DNA from 4 places in the Streptomyces sp. NPDC001904 genome. Region 2 is predicted to be linked to each of the others. Evidence: riboswitches for the same ligand, from Rfam matches in the RefSeq annotation. Region 2 holds a riboswitch; each other region holds the start of a gene.

Region 1 (5,567 bases), on a different contig from region 2:
TCGTTCAGCGCGTTCCAGCGCCGCGAGTCGCGCACGAAGGACGCCGGGTTCTGCAGGATGTACAGCGCTGCGTCATAGCTGGTGACCAGCTCGACCTCGACGTCCGGGGCGATGTCCACCGGCGCGCTGGGCCCGGAGGCGCGCAGATGCGCGTAGTGGCCGTCGGGGTCGGATCCGAACGCGGATCCGTAGAGGTGGACGTTCTCGTGGGCGGGGCATCCCGGCGGTATGTGCGAGGACTCTGTGGGCTGTTGCATTCCGTGCTCCTAGGGCCTGGCCGGCGGCGCGGGCCGCGAGCGTGGGTGGCGATCACTGGTCGGTGCGGATGAGCGGGGCCGGGCCGGTGCGGCCCGGTGGACGACGGCGGGTGCGTCGCGGAGCGGAGGTGCAGGGGGGACGACGCCGCGAGGGTGCGGTCCGGACCCCGCTCCGCGACACGGTCCGCCGGGGCAGGTCCTGGTGTGCCGACAGTCCTGCCTGCCCCGCGAAGCCGAAAAGGGCGCTCTCGTGGGGACCGCCGTTCGGGCGGACGGCAGGACTGTCGGCACACCGCCTAGGCGAGCAGGGTCATGAGGTGCTCCACCAGGGTGATGAGGGCCTGCCCGGCGGACTCCTCGTCCCGGACGTCGCAGCCGACGACCGGGGTGTCCGGAGACAGATTCAGCGCCTCGTGCACCTCTTCGAGGGGATAGTCGGCGGTGCCGTCGAACCGGTTGACACCGATCGCGTACGTCAGGCCGAACCGTTCCACGAGGTCGAGGACCGGGAACGACTCCTCCAGGCGCTCCGGATCGACGAGGACGAGCGCGCCCAGCGCACCGCGCGACAGCTCCTCCCACATCTCCTTGAAGCGCTCCTGCCCGGGGGTGCCGAACAGGTAGAGGACGAGGGACTCACTGAGGCTGAGTCGGCCGAAGTCCATGGCCACGGTCGTGGTCGTCTTGTTCGGCGTGCCCGAGAGGTCGTCGAAGCCGACACTGGCCTCGGTGATCTCCTCCTCGGTCCGCAGCGGCTCGATCTCGGAGAGAGCGCCGATGCAGGTGGTCTTGCCGACCCCGAAGTGCCCCACTATGAGGATCTTGACCGCGTGCGAAACGTCTGGATCCAAGTACAAGTTACGCTCCGAATCGCTTCTTCCGCAGGCCGTCGAGAACGGCGCTGACCAGCTCCCTGTCGACCCTTTCGGCACTCGGTATGGGCTTCCTGACCAGGATCAGGCCGCCCTCCTCCAGCTGCGCCAGCAGGATGCGGACGATGCCCAGGGGCAGGTGGGTGTGCCCGGCCACCTCGGCCACGGACAGGAACCCGTTGGCCACCAGGTCGAGGACCGTACGGGCCTCGGGTGACAGCGCGCGCACGGTGGCTTCGGCGTCGCGGGCGGCCGTCACCAGAGCGGTGTGCGCGTACTGGTGATCCGGCGGCAGGGCGCGCCCGTTGGTGATGACGAAGAGCGGTACTAAGGGGGAGGTGAGTTCCAGTCCCTCGTCGGGATCCTCAGACATCGCCGATCCTCCCTCCGTGCGCGGACCGGGCGCCCAGTTCTGGCACCACCTGGTGCAGCCGGGTGGTGAACTCCTCGATGTCGCAGTCGTGTTCGGCGGACGCGGCCAGGAAGGCCCCTTCACCGGCGGCGATCAGGAAGATCCAGCCGTGCGAGAACTCGATGACCGTCTGCCGCCACGTCGCGTCCTCGACGGCGCCCGCGAACTGGGCCGTCACCCTGCTGTACGCGTGGATGCCGGTCATCGCGGCGGAGATGGTGTCCGCCAGGTCCCGGGTCATCGCGGAGGTCGCCCCGCGCGGCAGTCCGTCCCCGCCCAGCAGGACGGCGTGCCGTGCGCCGCGCACCTCCGCGACCGCCCGGTCGAGCTCGGGCAGCACGAACCCCGATGCGCCGGTGGCGCCGGGCCGGTCCGCCGCGGCGGAGCCGCCCGCCCCGGCCTCGTCCGTCGGGACGCGGGGCGGCGAGGTGAGGTTGTTGCCCAGGCGGGCCACCAGCCGGTGCATGCGGAAGGAGATCTGCTGCATGTCGACATCGGGCTCGGCCGCCGCGGCGAGGTAGGCGCCCTGCCCGGCCCCGATCAGGAAGATCCAGCCGTGGTCGAACTCGATGACCGTCTGGCTCCACTCCCCGTCCTTCGCCGAACCGGCGAAATGGGCGGTGGCACGGCTGAGGGACTGCATGCCGGCCATGGCGGCGGAGATGGTGTCGACGTCCTTGGGGTCGAGACCCTCCGTCGAGCCGCGGGGAAGACCGTCGGCGGAGAGCAGGACGGCGTGCCGCGCCAGGGGCACGTTCTGCACGATGTCCTGGAGCATCCAGGACAGGTCTGGCGTCATTCGTCTTCAGACCCTTCGGCGGACGGGGTGTCGATCTTGCGGGCCGAGAGCGTGCCCCGCTGGAGGGCGCCGAGGCTGCGGCCCGAGGTGCGCGGCGCTCCCTCGGAGGCCGGGAACGCGGGCCGGCGGGGCGACGCGTCCGGCACGCTCGCGATGGGGGACTGGCGCTCGCCCCGCTTCGGCAGCCCGTGCACCGTGCGCTTCGGGGCCTCGGTACGCGTCTCGGAACGGGTCTCCGCCGGCGGCTCGGCCTGCTGCTCGGGCGGCGGCTGCTCCTGGGGGGCCGGGGTCCGACGGATGCGGCTGACGGGTGCCTCGGTCCTCGGCGGCGTCTCCTCCATGGTCCACAGCTCCTCGGGCAGCAGCACGACGGCGCGGACACCGCCGTACCGGGAGACTCCGGTGACATCCACCTTGAAGCCGTACTGGCGGGCGATCAGACCGATGACGGGGAAGCCGAACTTGGGCTGGGTACCGAGCTGCGACAGGCGGGGCACGTCGTCGCCGGAGAGCAGCGCGGTCGCGCGCTGCCGGTCCTCGTCGCTCATGCTGACGCCCGCGTCGTCGATGATGATGCAGAGGTTGTTCTGGATCCGCTGGAAGGTCACCTCGATCGGCGCGTCCTGCTGCGAGAAGCTGGCAGCGTTGTCGAGGAGTTCGGCCACGGCGAGGGCGACCGGCGCGACCGCGGACGCCTTCAGCGCGAGACCGGTCTGCTGCATGATCGCGACCCGGCTGAAGTTGCGGATCTGGCCCTGGGCGCTGCGGACCACGTCGTAGACGCTGGCCGCCCTGTTGCGGCGCCCGAGGGGCGCGCCGCACATCACGGCGATGCCCTGGGCCTTGCGCGCCATCTGGGCGTTGGAGTGGTTCACGTCCAGGAGGTCGCTGAGGACGGCGTGACCTCCGTACCGCTGCTGCACGGCGTGCAGCAGGGTGGTCTGCTCGGCCGCGAGGCTCTGCAGGAAGCTGGCGGCGCCCTTGAGGACCGCCTTGGTGTTCTCCTCGGCGTCTTCCTTCGCGGCGAGGATCGCGCTCTCGCGCTCGGTCCAGATCCTCTGCAACTCGGCCGAAGAGCCGTGGAGTTGGCGTTCCAGAGCACTCAGCTGCTGACGCAGATCTGCTTCCGACCGCTGCTTCTTCGCCGCGAGCGCTCTACTGCGGATGGTGAGTGCCACAACGGCGGCGACGGATATCGCCGCTATCGCAACCAGGCACCACACCAGTGCGTCTTGTGTCATGGAAACCTTTCTCGGCGCATGGCGACAGATGCACTTCGTCAGGGCCCGCGACACGGCCCAGAGCGTCACCCGATCGGCGATGCACACACGCGAGCACATCGCAAGAAGGCGCGCAGGACGAGTGGATCAAGATCGCGGATGCCGGGATGCTATCACCGTGATCCACCCTCAGATTCCGCGCGCACACCGGCCTTTGGGGGCCGGGAAAGCGCAAGCTCACCCGCGTGCGAGCGTCTGTGGGGGCCGCCGTCGGCAGCCTCGCGCGACTGTGCCGCCTTGATCGACGCGCGGATTTGGACGGTGCGTTGACAAAAGTCGTCGACGCCCGTTCGCGGCGCGACCCGAAGGCACTCTCAGGGGGTACGGGGTGTCGACAGCTCCGCACATTGCCTCCCAAAGGCTGTTTTCAGCCACCGTGATGCCGGAAGTTGGCCGGAAGGCTCACCGGGTGTCTCCGTCCGCCCTTGGCCATGCACGCGACAGAAGGTAATGTCGTGCCGTTATCGACGACGGTCGACGGAAGCCGGTGGGAATCCGGCACGGTCGCGCCACTGTGAGCGCGCAGCCCTCGTGGGGCTGTGCGTGAGTCAGACCCGGGACGGTCGTCCATGTGCACCACCGAGACGGGACGCGAACTCCCGAAGGAGGCCCTGCCAATGGCGCAGCATGTCGCCCAGCCGACCGCCACCACTCCTGTCATACCGGCCAAGCTGCCGCTGAAGGCGATCGCCCCCTGGGCCGCTTTCTTCGGCATCCTGATGCTTGTCCTGCTGTACTTCGTCGGCGCCGAACAGGGCGCCACCTCCGTGTTCAGCGGGGCGGGTGTGCACGAGTGGGTGCACGACGCCCGTCACCTGCTCGGCTTCCCCTGCCACTGAGAAGGCGGAGGAACGTCGCACTCCCATGAACTCAACCACCGTACGCAATCTGCTCGTTCGGGGGATGCTCGCCGGTCTCGCGGCCGGCGTGCTCGCCCTCCTCATCTCCTACTGGCTCGGTGAGCCGCTGGTCGAGAAGGCCATCGGCTTCGAGGAGGGCCACGCCGGTCACTCCCACGGCGACGAGGTCGAACTCGTCTCCCGCGGCCTGCAGTCCACGGCCGGACTGGCCACCGGCGTCCTCGTCTACGGCGTCGCCTTCGGCGGCATCGCCGCACTCGCCTACTGCTTCGCGCTCGGCCGGGTCGGCCGCTTCGGCCCGCGTGCGACGGCCCTGCTGCTGTCGGGCTGCGCGCTGCTGGCCGTGTACGTCGTCCCGTTCCTGAAGTACCCCGCCAATCCGCCCGCCGTCGGCAACGCCGACACCATCGGCAAGCGGACCACCCTGTACTTCCTGATGATGGTGCTCAGCGTCCTCCTCGCGGTCGCGGCCACCCTGCTCGGCAAGCGGCTCGCGCCGCGTCTCGGCACCTGGTGGGCGACCGTCGTCGCCGTTCTCGCCTTCGCCGTGGTCGTCGGCCTGGCCTTCCAGTTCCTGCCCGTGATCAACGAGGTGCCCGAACACTTCCCGGCCGCCGTGCTCTGGCGCTTCCGGCTCTCGGCGCTCGCCATCCAGATCACGCTGTGGACCGGATTCGGGCTGCTCTTCGGAGAGCTGGCCGAGCGTCTGCTCAACCCCAAGCCCGCCGCGGCCCGTCAGGCGGTCCCGGCAGCGAACTGAACCGACCGGTCGAGCAAGCGCGACCGAGCCGGACGAGAGAGGGCCCGCGGATCCGTCCGCGGGCCCTCTCTCGTCGGCCCGGATGCCGGGCCGCTACCGCGACGGCGGCTCCTGGGAGTCTTCCGCGGCGAGAGGCCGGCCCGAGCGCAGGTTCCAGCGGCCGTCGCGGCCGCTCAGCTCGGTCACGGTCAGCGGCGCCACGTCGCAGCGCCAGAAGGCCGACAGGGGCGCCCCCAGCGCGTGCACCACGGCGGCACGCGCCAGCTCGGGCTCCACGACACCGATGACGAGCCCGCCGTCGGGCACCCCCGTCCGGTCGCCGAGCGT
Region 2 (5,567 bases):
TGTGGCCGGGCTCCGCGGTCTGGTTGGCGGTGCGGTTGGCGGCGTCCTTGAACGTCATCCAGCCGTTGCCGGTCTGCGCGAGGGTGCGCATCATGCGGCCGTACAGGTCGCGGGCCGGGATGGTCTTGAGCGCCTTCCCCTCGGCCTCGGCCTTCCGGTACGCGGCGTCGAACTCGTCGCCCCACAGGTCGACCAGCTCGGGCACGTCGGCCGGCGAGAACAGCGACCACGGCCGGTCCGCGTCCACCCGGCGCATGAACTCGTCCGGGATCCAGTGCGCCAGGTTCAGGTTGTGGGTGCGCCGCGCGTCCTCGCCGGTGTTGTCGCGCAGCTCCAGGAACTCCTCGATGTCGGAGTGCCAGGTCTCCAGGTAGACGGCGGCCGCGCCCTTGCGGCGCCCGCCCTGGTTCACGGCGGCGACCGACGCGTCGAGGGTCTTCAGGAACGGCACGATGCCGTTGGAGTGGCCGTTCGTGCCGCGGATCAGCGAGCCGCGCGAGCGGATGCGGGAGTACGACAGCCCGATGCCGCCGGCGTGCTTGGAGAGCCGGGCCACCTGGTGGTAGCGGTCGTAGATCGAGTCCAGCTCGTCCAGCGGCGAGTCGAGGAGGTAGCAGCTCGACATCTGCGGGTGCCGGGTGCCGGAGTTGAAGAGCGTGGGGGAGGAGGGGAGGTAGTCGAGCCGGCTCATCAGGCGGTACAGCGCGGCGACCTCTTCGAGCGCGCGCGCCGAGTCGTCCTCGGCGAGACCGGCCGCGACCCGCAGCATGAAGTGCTGGGGCGTCTCGATCACCTTGCGGGTGATCGGGTGCCGCAGGAGGTAGCGGCTGAAGACGGTGCGCAGGCCGAAGTAGCCGAAGCGGTCGTCGGCCGCCCGGTCCACCAGCGCGTCGAGGCGTGCGGCATGGACGCGGACGAACTCGGCGGTGCGGTCCGCGATCAGGCCCTCACGGTGGCCGACGGCGATCGATCCGGTGAACGACGTGACGCCCTGCGAGGCGGCCTCGGCGGCGATGGAGAGCGTCAGCAGCCGCGCGGCGAGCCGGGAGTAGACGGGGTCCTCGGAGATCAGCCCGGCCGCGCCCTCGGTGGCGAGTTCGCGCAGCTCGGCCTCGTCGGCCCGCGCGCTGCGGCCCCGCAGCGCGGCGGCCGCGACCCGGCCGGGATCGGCGGCGGGCAGATCGGCGGTCAGCTCGGTCAGGGTGCGCAGCAACGCGGTACCGGGGGCATCCGCCTCGGCCACGACTGAGGCAGGATCAGCGGGCGCGATGGTCACGGTGGGGCTCTCCCTCGCTCGGCTCGGGGCCCGCGGGGAGACAGTGGCAGGGGCCCGCGCACGGCAGGGCCCGCGTCACCGGCCCATTCCACGAGGCCCGGACGTCGTCGACACCCGGGCCGGGTGGCTCGGGTGTGCCGTCGGCAGGTCTTCGGACTCACGTGGGCGCCTGTACGAGGCTTACGTTCACCGTTGCGGGACAGTTCCGGATTTGCACCGGATTCCCCTGCGCTGACAGCGAGAGCGAGCATACATGTTGTGCCGGGTGTTCGCCGCACCCCCACATCTTGTGTCGGCTAAGGTCTCGCAGTGGGGACGATCAGGGGGAGAGTGGTGCCATGCGCGGGTGGTGGACGGCGGCCGTGGTGCCGGTCCTGGCGGGGCTTCTGGCCGGGTGCGGCGCTGATCGGCAGCAGCGGCCGGAGGGGGCCGAGGCGAAGCGGCCCGCGTCGAGCAGGACCGCGTCCGCCACGCCGACGCGCCCGGAGCCGGCCCGTCCGGAAGTGGTCCTCCCGACCGGCCCGGCGACCGCGCCCGGGCTGGATGCCGCCGCGCCCGGGGCGCGCACCTTCAGCGCCGAGCGGCTGCGGGCCGCGCTGCTGCCCGCGAGCGACTTCGGGCGGGGCCTGGAGCTCGACGAGGTGCTCGCGATGCCGTTCGAGTCCACCCACGAGCAGCGGCGCGGCCGGTGGTCGTACTGCCTCGACAGCACGGCGGACCCGGCGTGGCTCGGCCCGGCCGCCTACCGCGGCACGACGGCCTCCGCCCACGCCTCCTGGGTCGACCGGACGCACGCGCCGCCGCGCGGGCACATCGTGGTCACCGAGCTCCTCGTGTCACTGCGGCCCGCGGCCGCCCGTGAACTGCACCGGGTCGAGCAGGACATCCTGCGCCACTGCCGGGAGTTCGGCTCCGACATGGAGGCGGGCACGGCCACCGAGCGCTACCGCGCGGAGCCGCTGAAGGGCCTCGGCGACGAGGCGTACCTGGAGGTCCAGGACATCGTCTACGAGGGCGACACCAGGACCACGTACACCGCCCACGTCCGGGTCGGCGGCGTCCTCGTCCAGGTCATCAGCGGCGAGGGCACGGACCGCGACGCGACCGTGCGCTGGGCCGCGCGGCTCGCGCGGGAGGTGGGCAGCGGGCTGTACGGGGTGGGGCCGTGACGCTCAGGCGGCGGTCGGCTGCTTGAGGAGGGTGTTCACGAAGTCCTCGGTGAAGTTGCGCGGGCCGGTGCCGAGGGCGACCCGGCCGCGCCGCGCGGTGCGGGCCGCGACCAGCGGGGACTCCTGGTAGTAGGCGCGGGGGTAGTCCGCGTCGTAGGGGATGAACACGGTCTTGCCGCGGGTGAGTTCGGAGCCGCACTCCACCACGACCGTGCCCTCGGCGGCGGTCACGAACGACTCGTCGGCGCACACGCCCACGGCCAGCGGGTCGTGCAGCGGGGAGCCGCCGGTCTCCCGGTAGGCGCCGAGGTAGAAGTCCATCAGGCGGGCGGTGAGCGCCATGCCCTCGCCCGCCGCCCGCAGGGTCTCCAGGTCGTCGGTGGTGAACCGCCAGCCGTGCGTCGCGTCGAGGCCGACCATCGTGTAGGCGATGCCGGAGGAGACGACGAGGTCCACGGCGTCCGGGTCGGCCCAGGCGTTGAACTCGGCGACCGGGGTGATGTTCCCGGGCACGTCGGCGGCGCCGCCCATGAAGACGAGCTTCTTCACGCGCCGCGCGAAGCCGGGGTCCTCGGTGAGCGCGAGGGCCACGTTGGTGAGCGGTCCCGTGGCGCAGACGGTGAGCTCACCCTCGTACTCCCGCGAGAGCCGCAGCAGCGCCTGCGCGGAGGACTCGGCCTGCTCGGGCGCGGTGGAGTCGGGCAGCGTCTCGGCGCCGAGCCCGGAGGCGCCGTGGAACTCCCCGGCCGCCGAGTAGGGCAGCCGGGTGAGCGGGCGGCCCGCGCCGCGGTGCACGGACACGTCGCCGTCGATGCCGAAGGCGCGGGCGAGGGCGCGGCCGTTGCGGAAGGTCTGCTCGGCGGGGACGTTGCCGCCGACCGTCGTGTACGCCTTGAGGTCCCACAGGCCGGTGCCGAGCAGGTACTGGAGCGCTACGGCGTCGTCGATACCGGGATCACTGTCGAGAACGATGGGGGCGGGCACGTTTCCTCCAAGGCGGGTGGTGCGGGGCTGTACCGGGTCACCGTAACGGGACGAGCCCCTCCGGACCGGAGGGGCTCGTCAGGTGGACCGGGGGAGCGGTACTAGTGACCGGCACCGACCGTGGGCAGCTCGGTCTGCACGCCCTTGTCGCCGGCGTCCGCGGTGTAGTCCGACGGCGAGGTCTCGTCGACGCCCTCCGGCGCCTTCACGGCCCGCAGGACGAAGGTGAGGACCACGGTCACGATCACGTTCAGCACGATCGCCGTCATGCCGATGTAGCCGATCTGGCCGATGCCCGGGATCTCCGCCGAGGACCCGCCGAAGTGCTTCTGCGTCGGCGACTCCACCCCGAACGCGGCGAGCGTGCCGTACACCATGCCGACGGCCCAGCCGGCGAGCAGCGCCCAGCGGTGGAACCAGCGGGTGAACAGACCGCCGACCAGGGCCGGGAAGGTCTGCAGGATCCAGATGCCGCCCAGCAGCTGGAAGTTGATGGCGACCGTCTTGTCCATGGTGAGGACGAAGGCGAGGGCGCCGACCTTCACGAGCAGCGAGACCAGCTTGGAGACCTTGGTCTCCTGCTGCGGTGTCGCGTCCGGCTTGATGAAGTCCTTGTAGATGTTGCGCGTGAACAGGTTCGCCGCGGCGATCGACATGATGGCCGCCGGGACCAGCGCGCCGATGCCGATCGCGGCGAACGCCACCCCCGCGAACCAGTCGGGGAACATGTCCTCGAAGAGCTGCGGGATCGCCAACTGCCCGTTCTGCACCTTGATCCCGGCCGCGATCGCCATGAACCCGAGCAGCGCGAGCAGGCCCAGCATGAGCGAGTACAGCGGCAGGATCGTGGTGTTGCGGCGGATGACCTCGCGGCTCTTGGACGACAGGGTCGCCGTGATCGAATGCGGGTACATGAACAGCGCGAGGGCCGAGCCGAGCGCCAGCGTCGCGTACGTCCAGGTCCCGGACGAGCCGGGCGCGAGCGCCCCGACGGGTTTGTCCGTCGCCGGGTTGATCTGCTCGAACTTCTTGCCGGCCGCGGCGAAGATGTCGTCGAAGCCGCCCAGCTTGATCGGGATGTAGATGATGGCCACCGCGATGACGATGTAGATCAGCGTGTCCTTGACGAACGCGATCAGCGCGGGGGCCCGCAGCCCGGAGGAGTAGGTGTACGCGGCGAGCACGCCGAACGCGATCAGCAGCGGCAGGTCCTTGACGAACCAGTTGGTGTTCTCGCCGCCGCCGACGCCCATGACGTCGAGCACGGCCTGGATGCCGACCAGTTGGAGCGCGATGTACGGCATCGTGGCGAGGATGCCGGTGATCGCGACCGCCAGCGACAGGCCCTTCGAGCCGAAGCGTCCGCGCACGAAGTCCGAGGTCGTCACGTACCCGTGCTTGTGCGAGACCGACCACAGGCGCGGCAGGAACGTGAAGATCAGCGGGTACACGAGGATCGTGTACGGCACCGCGAAGAAGCCGGAGGCGCCGGCCGCGTAGATCGCCGCGGGGACGGCCACGAAGGTGTACGCGGTGTAGAGGTCGCCGCCGAGCAGGAACCAGGTGATCCAGGTGCCGAACGAGCGGCCGCCCAGGCCCCATTCGTCGAGCGAGTCGTTCTCGGATCTGCGCCAGCGCGCGGCGAGGAAGCCCATGACCGTGACGGCCAGGAAGAAGATGATGAAGACGGTGAGCGCGACACCGTTGACCCCGTTGTTCACGCCTTGCTCCCCGCGGACCGGTCGGACCTGCGGCCGCGCTGGTCGCGCTGCCACAGCTTGTACGCGGTCATCGTGAGCGCGGTCGAGATCAGCACCCAGAGCATCTGGTACCAGTAGAAGAACGGGATGCCGATGAACGTCGGGTCGATCTTGGCGTAGGAGCTGACCCAGAGCATCGCCACGAACGGCGCGATCAGACACAGTGCAATGACGACGCGGACCGGTGTGATCACCGGTCCGCTCACTTCAGGCGCATCGGACATGACGCGGCTCCGTCCCCTCGCTGGTTCCACTTATCTCATGCTTAACGTGCGGGAAATCTAGGCGAGAGTCTTGCTCCACGGAACCCCCGTCCGCATAACGGACGGGCCACGACCGGCGGTCAGCAGCAGCGGAATCCGTGGCGCGGATCCGATT
Region 3 (5,567 bases), on a different contig from region 2:
CCTCGGAACCCGGTATTCCGGGGCTCCGAGGGGTCTCCTCCCGGGCCGAACCGGAGTCGGTGTCCCCACCACGGGCCAAGCGGAGTGATCCCGCTCCGGATCAGGTCACCACAATGCCCGGCCCAGTTCATCTTCCGTTCACCCGACGTGCTTACGTTCGAACCGCCACTGACGTCCAACTGAAGCCTGGGTAAATGGAACACATCACGCTGCTCCTTGCGATCGTGATCGTTACCGCACTGGTTTTTGATTTCACCAACGGTTTCCACGACACCGCCAACGCGATGGCGACGACCATCTCGACCGGCGCCCTGAAGCCCAAGACGGCGGTGGCCATGTCCGCCGTGCTGAACCTCGTCGGAGCGTTCCTCTCGGTCGAGGTCGCCAAGACCATCTCCGGCGGCATCATCAACGAGGACGGCCTCAGAACAGAGGTCATCTTCGCGGCGCTCGTGGGCGCCATCCTCTGGAACCTGCTGACCTGGTTGCTCGGCCTGCCGTCCAGCTCCTCGCACGCCCTGTTCGGCGGCCTCATCGGCGCCGCGGTCATGTCGATGGGCTGGTCCTCGGTCAACGGCGGCACCGTCGTCACCAAGATCCTGCTCCCCGCGGTCGCCGCGCCGCTCGTCGCCGGCCTCGCCGCGATGCTCGCCACGCGCCTGACCTACCGGATCAGCGCCAAGACCGACGCGAAGGCCACCAGCAAGGGGTACCGCGCCGGCCAGATCGCCTCGGCCGGACTCGTCTCCCTCGCGCACGGCACGAACGACGCGCAGAAGACGATGGGCATCATCACCCTCGCCCTGATCACCGGCGGGGTCATCGCCCCCGACGCCGACCCGCCGCTGTGGGTCATCGTCTCGGCCGGTACGGCCATCGCGCTCGGCACGTACCTGGGCGGCTGGCGGATCATCCGCACCATGGGCAAGGGCCTCACCGACCTCGCCCCGCAGCAGGGCTTCGCCGCCCAGACGTCCGCCGCGACGGCGATCCTCGCCTCCTCGCACATCGGCTTCTCGCTCTCCACCACCCAGGTCTGCTCCGGCGCCGTCATGGGCTCCGGTCTCGGCCGCAAGGGCGGCGTCGTCCGCTGGTCGACCGCGACCCGGATGTTCGTCGCGTGGGGTCTGACCCTGCCGGCCGCCGGTCTGGTCGGCGCGGGCGCCGAGTTCCTCACCAAGCAGGGCCCGTGGGGCGTCGGCCTCACCGCCGCGCTGCTCGTGGTCGGCTCGGGCGTCATCTGGAAGCTCTCGCGCCGCGACTCCATCGACCACACGAACGTCACCGCCGACGAGGTCGGCTCCGCCGCCGAGCCCACCGCGGAGCCCGCGGGCGTCGTGACCACGGCCATCGCCGCGGTCACCCCGCCGCCGGTCGGCACCCTGGTCATCGGGGAGTCGGAAGACGTGAAGGCGACCATCCCGGCCCCCGCGCCGGCCGACCCCGCGCGCCCCGCCGGCGCCACGCTGTAAGGGAGCAGGACCAGCTATGAAGATCGACTGGGCGGCCCTCGGTTCCGTGTTCGGCGTCAGCCTCGTGGTGACCGTGGCCCTGGTGGGCCTGTTCACCCTCGGCATCGTCGGCCTCTCCAAGAAGGAGTCGGCGGCGCAGCGGGGCGACTCCGCGGCACTCGTCACCTCCGGCGCGTACGCGTGCTTCGCGGCCTGCGCCGCGGCCGTGGCGTACGGGATCTTTCTGATCGTGGCCTGAGCCGCGACAGCCCTTTCGGCGGGCCCGGACCTCCTTGGTCCGGGCCCGCCGTGTCTGCGTGTGCCGCGGCCTGTCCCGTGCCGGGTGCCGCTCTCGTCGTGGCCGGTCGCGCAGTTCCCCGCGCCCCCGAGGCATCCGCTGACGCGCGGCGTGTCTTTTCGGGGCGCGGGAACCCTGTGGACCTCCCCACACTCTCCCGCCCCAGGTCAACAGCAAGTTGACGCACCTTCGCGGAGCGTGGTGCACTTCCAACGCCATATACGGCAGCAGGTGAGGAAGCCGGTGCGAATCCGGCGCGGTCCCGCCACTGTGAGTCCCCGGTCGTCCGGGGGCGAGCCAGGAACTCCCGCTGCCGGTCTCGTCGAACCAGGGCGTGGACACCCTGAGTGAGGACAACTACCGCCATGTTCGCCCCGCGCGGCGTCATGCGGTCCGGGCGCGTGTTCGCGTACGGGGCCGCCGCAGGACTGTTGAGCGATCTGCTCGTCGGTGATCCGCGCCGTGGGCACCCCGTCGCAGGGTTCGGGCGGGCCGCGGGCGCCGTCGAGCGGAGGCTGTGGCGCGACCACCGCGGCTGGGGCGCGCTGCACACGCTGGTGTGCGCCGGTGGCGCCGCCGCCGTGGGAGCCGTCGCCTCGCGTGCCGTACGCCGCTCCCCCGCCGCCGCCGTCGCGCTGACGGCCGCCGCGACCTGGGCCGTGGTCGGCGGGACCTCGCTGGGCCGGGAGGCGCGGGCGGTCGGCTCCGCGCTGGAGGCCGGGGACGTGGAACTGGCCCGGGAACTGCTGCCGCGGCTGTGCGGGCGCGACCCGCAGGGCCTGGACGCGGACGGGATCGCCCGGGGCGTCGTCGAGTCGGTCGCCGAGAACACCTCCGACGCCGTGGTGGGCGCGCTGGTGTGGGGCGCCGTCGGCGGGGTGCCGGGGCTGCTCGCCTTCCGCGCCGTGAACACGCTCGACGCGATGGTCGGGCACAAGTCTTCGAAGTACCGCCGGTTCGGCTGGGCCTCCGCACGCCTCGACGATGTCGTGGGCTGGCCCGGGGCCCGGCTCACCGGCGCCCTCGCCGTCCTCGCCGGCGGGCGCCCCCGCGCCGCGCTGGCCGCGTGGCGGGCGGACGCCGGACAGCACCCGAGTCCCAACGCCGGGGTCGTCGAGGCCTCCTTCGCGGGGGCGCTCGGGGTACGGCTCGGCGGCACCCTGTCCTACGCGGGACGGGTCGAGCACCGGCCGGTGCTGAACGGTACGGGCCGGGCGGTCCGGGTGACCGATGTGGAACGGGCCGCGCGGCTGTCGCGGCGGGTGAGTGTGCTGGCGCTGGGAGTCTGTGTGGGCGGGCGGTTGCTGTGGAGTCGTCGATGAACCGGGGCGGGCTGCTGGTGGCGGGCACCACCTCCGATGCCGGGAAGAGTGTCGTCACCGCCGGGATCTGCCGGTGGCTGGTGCGGCAGGGCGTGAAGGTCGCGCCGTTCAAGGGGCAGAACATGTCCCTCAATTCGTTCGTCACCCGCGAGGGCGCCGAGATCGGCCGGGCGCAGGCGATGCAGGCGCAGGCCGCCCGTGTCGAGCCGACCGCGCTGATGAACCCGGTGCTGCTCAAGCCCGGCAGCGACCGCAGCAGCCAGGTCGTGCTCATGGGCAGGCCGGTGGGCGAGATGAGCGCACGGGGCTATCACGGGTCGCGCCAGGAAGCGCTGCTGGACACCGTGGTGGGGTGCCTGGAGGAACTGCGGGGCAGTCATGATGCCGTGATCTGTGAAGGCGCGGGCTCGCCCGCCGAGATCAATCTGCGGCGCACCGACATCGTGAACATGGGCGTCGCGCGGGCCGCGCGGCTGCCGGTGCTGGTGGTCGGGGACATCGACCGGGGCGGTGTCTTCGCCTCGTTCTTCGGGACGACGGCGCTGCTCGCGCCGGAGGACCAGGAGCTGCTCGCCGGGTATCTGGTGAACAAGTTCCGCGGTGACGTGACACTGCTGGAGCCCGGCCTCGACATGCTCAAGTCCCTCACCGGGCGCGCCACTTACGGCGTGCTGCCGTATCAGCACGGGCTCGGCATCGACGAGGAGGACGGGCTGCGGGTCTCCCTGCGGGGCGCGGTCCGCGAGTCCGTCGTCGCGCCGCCCGCCGGTGCGGACGTGCTGCGGGTCGCGGTGTGCGCGGTGCCGCTGATGTCGAACTTCACCGATGTGGACGCGCTGGCCGCCGAGCCGGGTGTCGTCGTGCGGTTCGTGGACCGGGCCGAGGAACTCGTCGACGCCGACCTGGTGGTGGTGCCGGGCACCCGCGGGACCGTGAAGGCCCTGGAGTGGCTGCGCGAGCGCGGGCTCGCGGACGCGCTGGCCCGGCGGGCCGCGGAGGGCCGGCCCGTGCTCGGCATCTGCGGCGGCTTCCAGGTGCTCGGCGAGCGCATCGAGGACGAGGTCGAGTCGCGCGCCGGGGTCGTCGACGGGCTCGGACTGCTGCCCGTACGGGTGCGGTTCGCCGCCGAGAAGACGCTCGCCCGGCCGGTGGGCGAGGCGCTCGGCGCGTACGTCGAGGGGTACGAGATCCACCACGGGGTCGCCGACGTGCTGGGCGGGGAGGCCTTCCTGGACGGGTGCCGGGTGGGTGCCGTGTGGGGGACGCACTGGCACGGGTCGCTGGAGTCGGACGACTTCCGGCGGGCCTTTCTGCGGGAGGTCGCCCAGGCCGCCGGGCGGCGGTTCGTGCCGGCGCCGGACACGTCCTTCGCCGACCTGCGCGAGGAGCAGCTGGACCGGCTCGGGGATCTCATCGAGCGGCACGCCGACACGGATGCGCTGTGGCGGTTGATCGAGGGGGGTGCCCCGGCGGGGCTGACGTTCGTTCCCCCGGGAGCGCCGTCGTGAGTGCCGGGCGGGAAGGTCGCCCCCGCCGCCCCTTCCCGTCCCGTCCCCGGGGGCCGCGCCCCCGGACCCCCATGGGTTCGTTCTCGTGTGCGCGTTCGTGGGGGTTGAGCGCGCAGTTCCCCGCGCCCCTGACGGGGCGCCTCAACTCCACGGAGGATCAAGGCTGATGGCTGTCCCTTATCCGTTCAGCGCCGTCGTCGGGCAGGACGATCTGCGGCTCGCTCTTCTGCTCAACGCCGTGTCGCCCGCCGTCGGCGGTGTGCTCGTGCGCGGGGAGAAGGGGACCGCCAAGTCCACGGCCGTGCGCGCCCTTTCGACCCTGATGCCGAGCGTCGCGGTCGTCCCCGGGTGCCGGTTCTCGTGCGATCCCGCGGCGCCCGACCCGCAGTGCCCCGACGGGCCGCACGCGGCGGCCGGGCAGGTCGAACGGCCCGCCCGCACGGTCGAGTTGCCGGTCGGTGCTTCCGAGGACCGGCTCGTCGGCGCGCTCGACATCGAGCGGGCGCTCGCCGAGGGCGTGAAGGCCTTCGAGCCGGGGCTGCTCGCCGACGCGCACCGCGGGATCCTGTACGTGGACGAAGTGAATCTGCTGCACGACCACCTCGTGGACCTGCTCCTCGACGCCGCCGCCATGGGCGCCTCCTACGTGGAGCGCGAGGGCGTCTCCGTACGGCATGCGGCGCGCTTCCTCCTCGTGGGGACCATGAACCCCGAAGAGGGCGAGCTGCGGCCGCAGTTGCTCGACCGGTTCGGGCTGACCGTGGAGGTCGCCGCGTCCCGGGAGCCGGCACAGCGCGTCGAGGTCGTGAAGCGGCGGCTCGCCTACGACGACGCGCCGGACGCCTTCGCCGCCCGGTGGGCCGGTGAGGAGGCCGAGGTGCGGGCGCGGATCGTCGCGGCGCGCGCCCTGCTGCCCGAGGTCCGGCTCGGCGACGACGCGCTGACCCAGATCGCGGCGACCTGTGCCGCGTTCGAGGTGGACGGCATG
Region 4 (5,567 bases), on a different contig from region 2:
ACGGTGACGCCGACGGCGATGCCGTAGACGACCAGCGCCGTGCCGTCGTTGAGCAGGCTCTCGGCGCGCAGCAGGGTGATGTCTCTGCGCGGCAGGAGCCGGGCCACGACGTTGACGGCGGTCGCGTCGGTGGGCGCGACCGCCGCGCCCAGCACCCAGGCGGGCCCCCAGTCGATGCCGAGGGCGTGCGCGACGCAGGCGACCGCCGCCGCCGAGGCGATGACCAGCACGGTGGCGGCGAGCGCGACGTCGGTGAGGTGGCGGCGGATCTCGCGCAGCGAGGTGTTGAGGCTCTCCCAGGCCAGCAGCGCGGGCAGGAACAGCAGCAGCACCACCTCGGAGGGCAGTTCCACCTTCCGCAGCGCGGGGATCAGGCCGATGAGCACGCCCATGACCATGAGCACCACCGGCGGGGCGATGCGCAGCCGGTCGCCGAGCGCGGAGCCGACGAGCACGGCGATCCCCAACAGCACGACAAGCTCCAGACCGAGCACGCGTTCCTCCCTCAGGCACTGCGCTGACACTGTGGTGCCCCAACTGTGCCGTGTGCCTGGACGGAAGCCCGCCTCGGTGTGCGGGTGTCGGCCGGTCCGGGGTCAGCCGGGTGGGCTCGGGGTCGCCGTGGGGCCGGTGGTGCCGGTGCGGTCGGGCCCGGTCGGGGGCGCCGATGCCGACGGGGACGGCACGGCGGTCTCCGGTGTCCGGGACGGGCCCGGCGTGGAGCCGCGGTCCGGGACGGCGGGCGCCGAGGGGGCCGCGGGCGGTACGGGGGTGCGGTGCGGTTCCGCGTCCGGGGCCAGGGTCAGGTAGCCGGCGACGAGGGCCGCGGCGGTGGCGAGACCGGCGAGCACCGGCGCGAACCGGCGCCGGTCGCGGTGGAACAGGGGCAGTCGGCGCAGGTGCGGTCCGGGCGGCTCGGCCGGGCGCAGCGTGCGTACGGTGATGCTGTCGGCGCGGGCCGCGAGCGCGTCGTGCAGCCGTCGCTCCAGCGGGCGCTCCGGGCTGCCGGCCGGTTCGGTCCGTGGTGTTCGCGGTGTCATATCCGGCCCTCCAGGATCTTTTCGAGTGCGTCGAGCGCGCGGCTGGCGTTCGATTTCACCGCGCCCCTACTGATGCCGAGGGTGGCGGCTATCTCAGCCTCGCTGAGGTCCGCCCAGTAGCGCAGGACGAGGACTTCGCGACGGCGCGGTGTCAGCCGGGCGAGCGCGGCGAGCACTTCGCGGTGCGCCTCGTCGAGGACGACGGAGTCCTCGGCGGACGGGGTCTCTCCGGCCGGTGGCGGTGTCCACGCGCGGGCGGTGCGGCGGCGGCGCAGGACCGACCGGGCGGTGTTGACGACCGAGGTCCGCAGATAGCCGAGGGCGTTGTCGACCTCCGTGATCCGCTCCCCGTGGCGTCGGTAGAGGGCGGTGAACGCGTCCTGGACGACGTCCTCCGCGGTGGCCGGGTCGTCCACGAGCAGCACCGCGAGCCGGACCATGCGCAGCCGGTGCGCGTGGTACAGCTCGCTGACCGTGGGTGGCCGGTCCGGCCGGGGGTAGGGGTGCGTGCCGCCGTACCCGGAGGGGTGGCGCGGTGTGTCCTGGCCGGGTGCCGCCTCGAGCGTGGACCGGTCGCGGCGCAGCAGCCCGCGCAGCGACGCCCGCCATCCGGGGCGGGTCCGGCCGTACGACGGCGTGAACGGCCGCGGCCGCGGGGCGAGCTGAGTGGCTGCGGGGCTGTGCACGGGGTTCCTCGGGCGGTGTCAGCGGTGCGAGCGGCGGCGTACGGCGAAGAGGGCTCCCGCCCCACCGGCGACCAGGACGACGGCCCCGGCGCCCATGACGGTGGTGCTGGTGTTCGACGAACCAGTATGGGCCAGCTCGTCCTTGGAGGGGACGGGCGAGGGCGCCACGGTGCCGTCGGCGGACGGCGCTGCGGACGGCTCAGCGGACGGCTCAGCGGACGGTACGGCGGACGGCTCTGCGGACGGCGGAACCGTCGTGGCCGGTGTCGGAGCGCTGGTGGCGGGCACCGGGCTGGCGACGCTCGTGGGGCTGGCCGACGGGTGTGCCGGTGCGGCCTGGGCGGCGGGGATCGCGGCGAGGGCGGCCAGCAGGCCGGTGGCGACGACGGCGCCGCGGACGGGGACGAGGTGGTTCACGGTCGTACTCCAGGGTCGGGGTGAAGGACACCGGTCGGCGCCCTTCACCCCCACACGACGCGCGACCCCGCGCCGGGTTGCCGTGGTCGCACGGATTTCTTCGCCGGGTTCCACGGGCGTTCCGCACGACGGCCGCCGCGACGCCGTGCACGGCTGTGTGTTCTCTCCCCGCGCTGCGCGGCCGGTCCCCCTGGCGACCCGGGTCCGGTGGCCCGTAGGGTGAGTCCCGCAGCTGGTTCGCCCCGTCCGCCAGGCGGGATGCGTCGCAAGAGGGAACCCGGTGGGAATCCGGGACTGCCCCGCAGCGGTGAGTGGGAACGACCGCCGTCATACGCACTGGGCCTCGGCAAAGAGGCTTGGGAAGCGACGGCCAGTAGGTGTCCGTCCGGTCCGGACGGACGTGCTCACGAGTCCGAAGACCTGCCACCTGCCCGTGTGCGTACGACGCGTGCGCGGACATCCCGGTGACCTCGTGGGCGGGTCGGCGTACATATCCGGCGGACGACCGCGCCTTCACCGCGTGACGTCGAACCGCCGTGTGTGTCACTCCTTCGTGCCGTACGGGTCCCCGGGATCCCAGGGATACGTCTCTCGAAGGAGAACTCCGTGACCACCAGGACCCCAGCCGCGGCAGCACGGGCCACCGTGTACGGCTACCCCCGTCAGGGCCGCGACCGCGAGCTCAAGAAGGCCGTCGAGGGCTACTGGAAGGGCCGCGTCACCGCCGACGCCCTCCGGGCCACCGCCGCCGAGCTGCGCCGGGCCAACTGGCGGGAACTCGCCGCCGCCGGGATCACCGAAGTCCCGACCGGCGACTTCTCGTACTACGACCACGTCCTCGACACCACCGTCATGGTCGGCGCCGTCCCCGAGCGCCACCGCGCCGCGGTGGAAGCCGACGCCCTGGACGGCTGTTTCGCGATGGCGCGCGGCACCCAGGACGTGGCGCCGCTGGAGATGACCAAGTGGTTCGACACCAACTACCACTATCTGGTACCCGAGTTGGGACCGGACACGGTCTTCACCGCCGACTCCGCCAAGCAGGTCGCCGAGTTCGAGGAGGCCGTGGCCCTCGGGCTGACCGCCCGTCCGGTCCTGGTCGGCCCGGTCACCTATCTCCTGCTCGCCAAGCCCGCGCCCGGCGTCGCCGCCGGCTTCGATCCGCTCACCCTCCTCGACCGGCTGCTGCCCGTGTACGCGGCAGTCCTCGCCGACCTGCGCGCCGCCGGCGCCGCATGGGTGCAGCTCGACGAGCCTGCCCTGGTCCAGGACCGCACCCCGGCCGAGCTGAACGCCGCCGCCCGCGCCTACCGCGACCTCGGCGCTCGCACCGACCGGCCCAAGCTCCTCGTCGCCTCCTACTTCGACCGGCTCGGTGACGCCCTGCCGGTTCTCGCCAAGGCCCCCGTCGACGGCCTCGCCCTCGACTTCACCGGCGCCGCGGCCGCCAACCTCGACGCGCTCGCCGCCGCCGGCGGACTGCCCGGCAAGCGGCTGGTCGCGGGCGTCGTCGACGGCCGCAACATCTGGGTCGACGACCTGGAGAAGTCCCTCGCCACGCTCGGCACTCTGCTGGGCCTCGCCGAGCGAGTCGACGTCGCCGCCTCCTGCTCGCTGTTGCACGTCCCGCTGGACGCCGCCCTGGAGCGCGACATCGACCCGCAGATCCTGCGCTGGCTCGCCTTCGCCCGCCAGAAGACCGCCGAGATCGCCACGCTCGCCAAGGGCCTCGCCCACGGCACCGACACGATCACCGCCGAACTCGCCGTCAACCGCGCGGCGCTCTCCTCCCGCGCCACCTCGCCCATCACCCGCGACCCGGCGGTGCGGGCCCGCGCGGCCGCGGTCACCGACGCCGATGCCCGGCGCTCGCAGCCGTACTCCGCGCGGGCCGCTGCCCAGCGCGCCCACCTGGGCCTGCCGCTGCTGCCGACGACCACGATCGGCTCGTTCCCGCAGACGTCCGAACTGCGCACCGCGCGCGCCGACTTGAGGGCCGGTCGGATCGGCACCGCGGGCTACGAGGAGCGCGTCAGGACCGAGATCCGGGACGTCATCTCCTTCCAGGAGAAGACCGGGATCGACGTCCTGGTGCACGGCGAACCCGAACGCAACGACATGGTCCAGTACTTCGCCGAACAGCTCACCGGCTACCTCGCGACCCAGCACGGCTGGGTCCAGTCCTACGGCACCCGCTACGTCCGCCCGCCGGTCCTGGCCGGTGACATCTCCCGTCCCGAACCGATGACGGTGCGCTGGACGGCGTACGCGCAGTCGCTGTCGGACCGCCCGGTCAAGGGCATGCTGACCGGCCCCGTCACCATGCTCGCCTGGTCCTTCGTCCGCGACGACCAGCCGCTCGGCGACACCGCCCGCCAGGTCGCCCTCGCCCTGCGCGACGAGGTCAACGACCTGGAGGCGAACGGCACTTCGGTCATCCAGGTCGACGAACCCGCGCTGCGCGAGACCCTCCCCCTGCGCGCCGCGGACCGCGCCGCGTATCTCGCCTGGGCGACCGAGGCGTTCCGGCTCACCACGGCCGGTGTGCGGCCGGACACCCAGATCCACACGCACATGTGTTACGCGGAGTTCGGTGACATCGTGCAGGCGATCGACGACCTGGACGCCGACGTGATCAGTCTGGAGGCGGCGCGCTCACACATGCAGGTCGCCCGCGAGCTGGCCGAGCACGGCTATCCGCGCGAGGCCGGTCCGGGGGTCTACGACATCCACTCGCCCCGCGTCCCGAGCGCGGACGAGGCCGCCGCACTGCTGCGTACGGGCCTCAAGGCCATCCCCGCCGAGCGGCTGTGGGTCAATCCCGACTGCGGCCTGAAGACCCGCGGCTGGCCCGAGACCCGCGCTTCCCTGGAGAACCTGGTGGCCGCCGCGCGGACCGTCCGCGGGGAGCTCGGTTCGGCCTGATCCGCCCATGACGCCGGGCCGCCGCCAACAGGGCGGCCCGGCTTCACATCTGACGATTCACACGGCTTTGCGCGGGTGCCGCACTCCCCGAAATGCACGTGAGCCGGGACTTCCGCCCCGACTGCGGGCGAACTTGGTCGAGTTCGGGAAAAGGCGCAGGTCAGTTACGTTACGATGGGCGTCGCTCCACGGTCGGCCGGACACCGGACAACCACCCACCGTCCGAGGCAATCCGAAAGGACACGAACGGTGTACTGCCCCTTCTGCAGGCTCCCCGACAGCCGCGTCATCGACAGCCGGTCGACCGATGACGGCACATCGATCCGCCGACGTCGGCAGTGCGCCCACTGCCAGCGCCGCTTCACCACGCTGGAGACGTACTCCCTCCTCGTGGTCAAGCGCAGCGGTGTGACCGAGCCGTTCAGCCGTACAAAGATCGTCAGCAGCGTTCGCAAGGCGTGTCAGGGCCGTCCCATCACGGAGGACATGCTCGACCGGC

The links. A riboswitch is a leader RNA that binds a small molecule or an ion and turns the genes downstream of it on or off. The one in region 2 is predicted to bind cobalamin.
Region 1: another riboswitch for cobalamin. It lies ahead of ABT127_RS11040 (CbtB domain-containing protein); the one in region 2 lies ahead of ABT127_RS20185 (ribonucleoside-diphosphate reductase subunit alpha).
Region 3: another riboswitch for cobalamin. It lies ahead of ABT127_RS34205 (cobalamin biosynthesis protein); the one in region 2 lies ahead of ABT127_RS20185 (ribonucleoside-diphosphate reductase subunit alpha).
Region 4: another riboswitch for cobalamin. It lies ahead of metE (5-methyltetrahydropteroyltriglutamate--homocysteine S-methyltransferase); the one in region 2 lies ahead of ABT127_RS20185 (ribonucleoside-diphosphate reductase subunit alpha).

Annotation. Positions count from the first base shown of each region.
Region 1 covers NZ_JBEOYI010000005.1:374,803-380,369, reverse strand. The annotation lists gene ABT127_RS11065 (cytochrome P450 family protein) at 1-257, opposite strand, end outside; gene ABT127_RS11060 (GTP-binding protein) at 554-1,114, opposite strand; gene ABT127_RS11055 (DUF742 domain-containing protein) at 1,116-1,502, opposite strand; gene ABT127_RS11050 (roadblock/LC7 domain-containing protein) at 1,495-2,340, opposite strand; gene ABT127_RS11045 (ATP-binding protein) at 2,337-3,581, opposite strand; cobalamin riboswitch at 4,063-4,198, shown strand; gene ABT127_RS11040 (CbtB domain-containing protein) at 4,238-4,459, shown strand; gene ABT127_RS11035 (CbtA family protein) at 4,485-5,240, shown strand; gene ABT127_RS11030 (histidine phosphatase family protein) at 5,334-5,567, opposite strand, start outside.
Region 2 covers NZ_JBEOYI010000011.1:173,849-179,415, reverse strand. The annotation lists gene ABT127_RS20185 (ribonucleoside-diphosphate reductase subunit alpha) at 1-1,276, opposite strand, end outside; cobalamin riboswitch at 1,402-1,539, opposite strand; gene ABT127_RS20180 (hypothetical protein) at 1,615-2,445, shown strand; gene ABT127_RS20175 (nucleoside hydrolase) at 2,449-3,429, opposite strand; gene mctP (monocarboxylate uptake permease MctP) at 3,531-5,150, opposite strand; gene ABT127_RS20165 (DUF3311 domain-containing protein) at 5,147-5,413, opposite strand; gene ABT127_RS20160 (YbdD/YjiX family protein) at 5,533-5,567, opposite strand, start outside.
Region 3 covers NZ_JBEOYI010000031.1:64,895-70,461, forward strand. The annotation lists gene ABT127_RS34195 (inorganic phosphate transporter) at 195-1,472, shown strand; gene ABT127_RS34200 (hypothetical protein) at 1,489-1,710, shown strand; cobalamin riboswitch at 1,925-2,075, shown strand; gene ABT127_RS34205 (cobalamin biosynthesis protein) at 2,136-3,071, shown strand; gene ABT127_RS34210 (cobyric acid synthase) at 3,068-4,579, shown strand; gene ABT127_RS34215 (putative cobaltochelatase) at 4,746-5,567, shown strand, end outside.
Region 4 covers NZ_JBEOYI010000005.1:367,361-372,927, forward strand. The annotation lists gene ABT127_RS10995 (Na+/H+ antiporter) at 1-494, opposite strand, end outside; gene ABT127_RS11000 (hypothetical protein) at 597-1,040, opposite strand; gene ABT127_RS11005 (RNA polymerase sigma factor) at 1,037-1,726, opposite strand; gene ABT127_RS11010 (LAETG motif-containing sortase-dependent surface protein) at 1,745-2,143, opposite strand; cobalamin riboswitch at 2,360-2,585, shown strand; gene metE (5-methyltetrahydropteroyltriglutamate--homocysteine S-methyltransferase) at 2,750-5,068, shown strand; gene nrdR (transcriptional regulator NrdR) at 5,318-5,567, shown strand, end outside.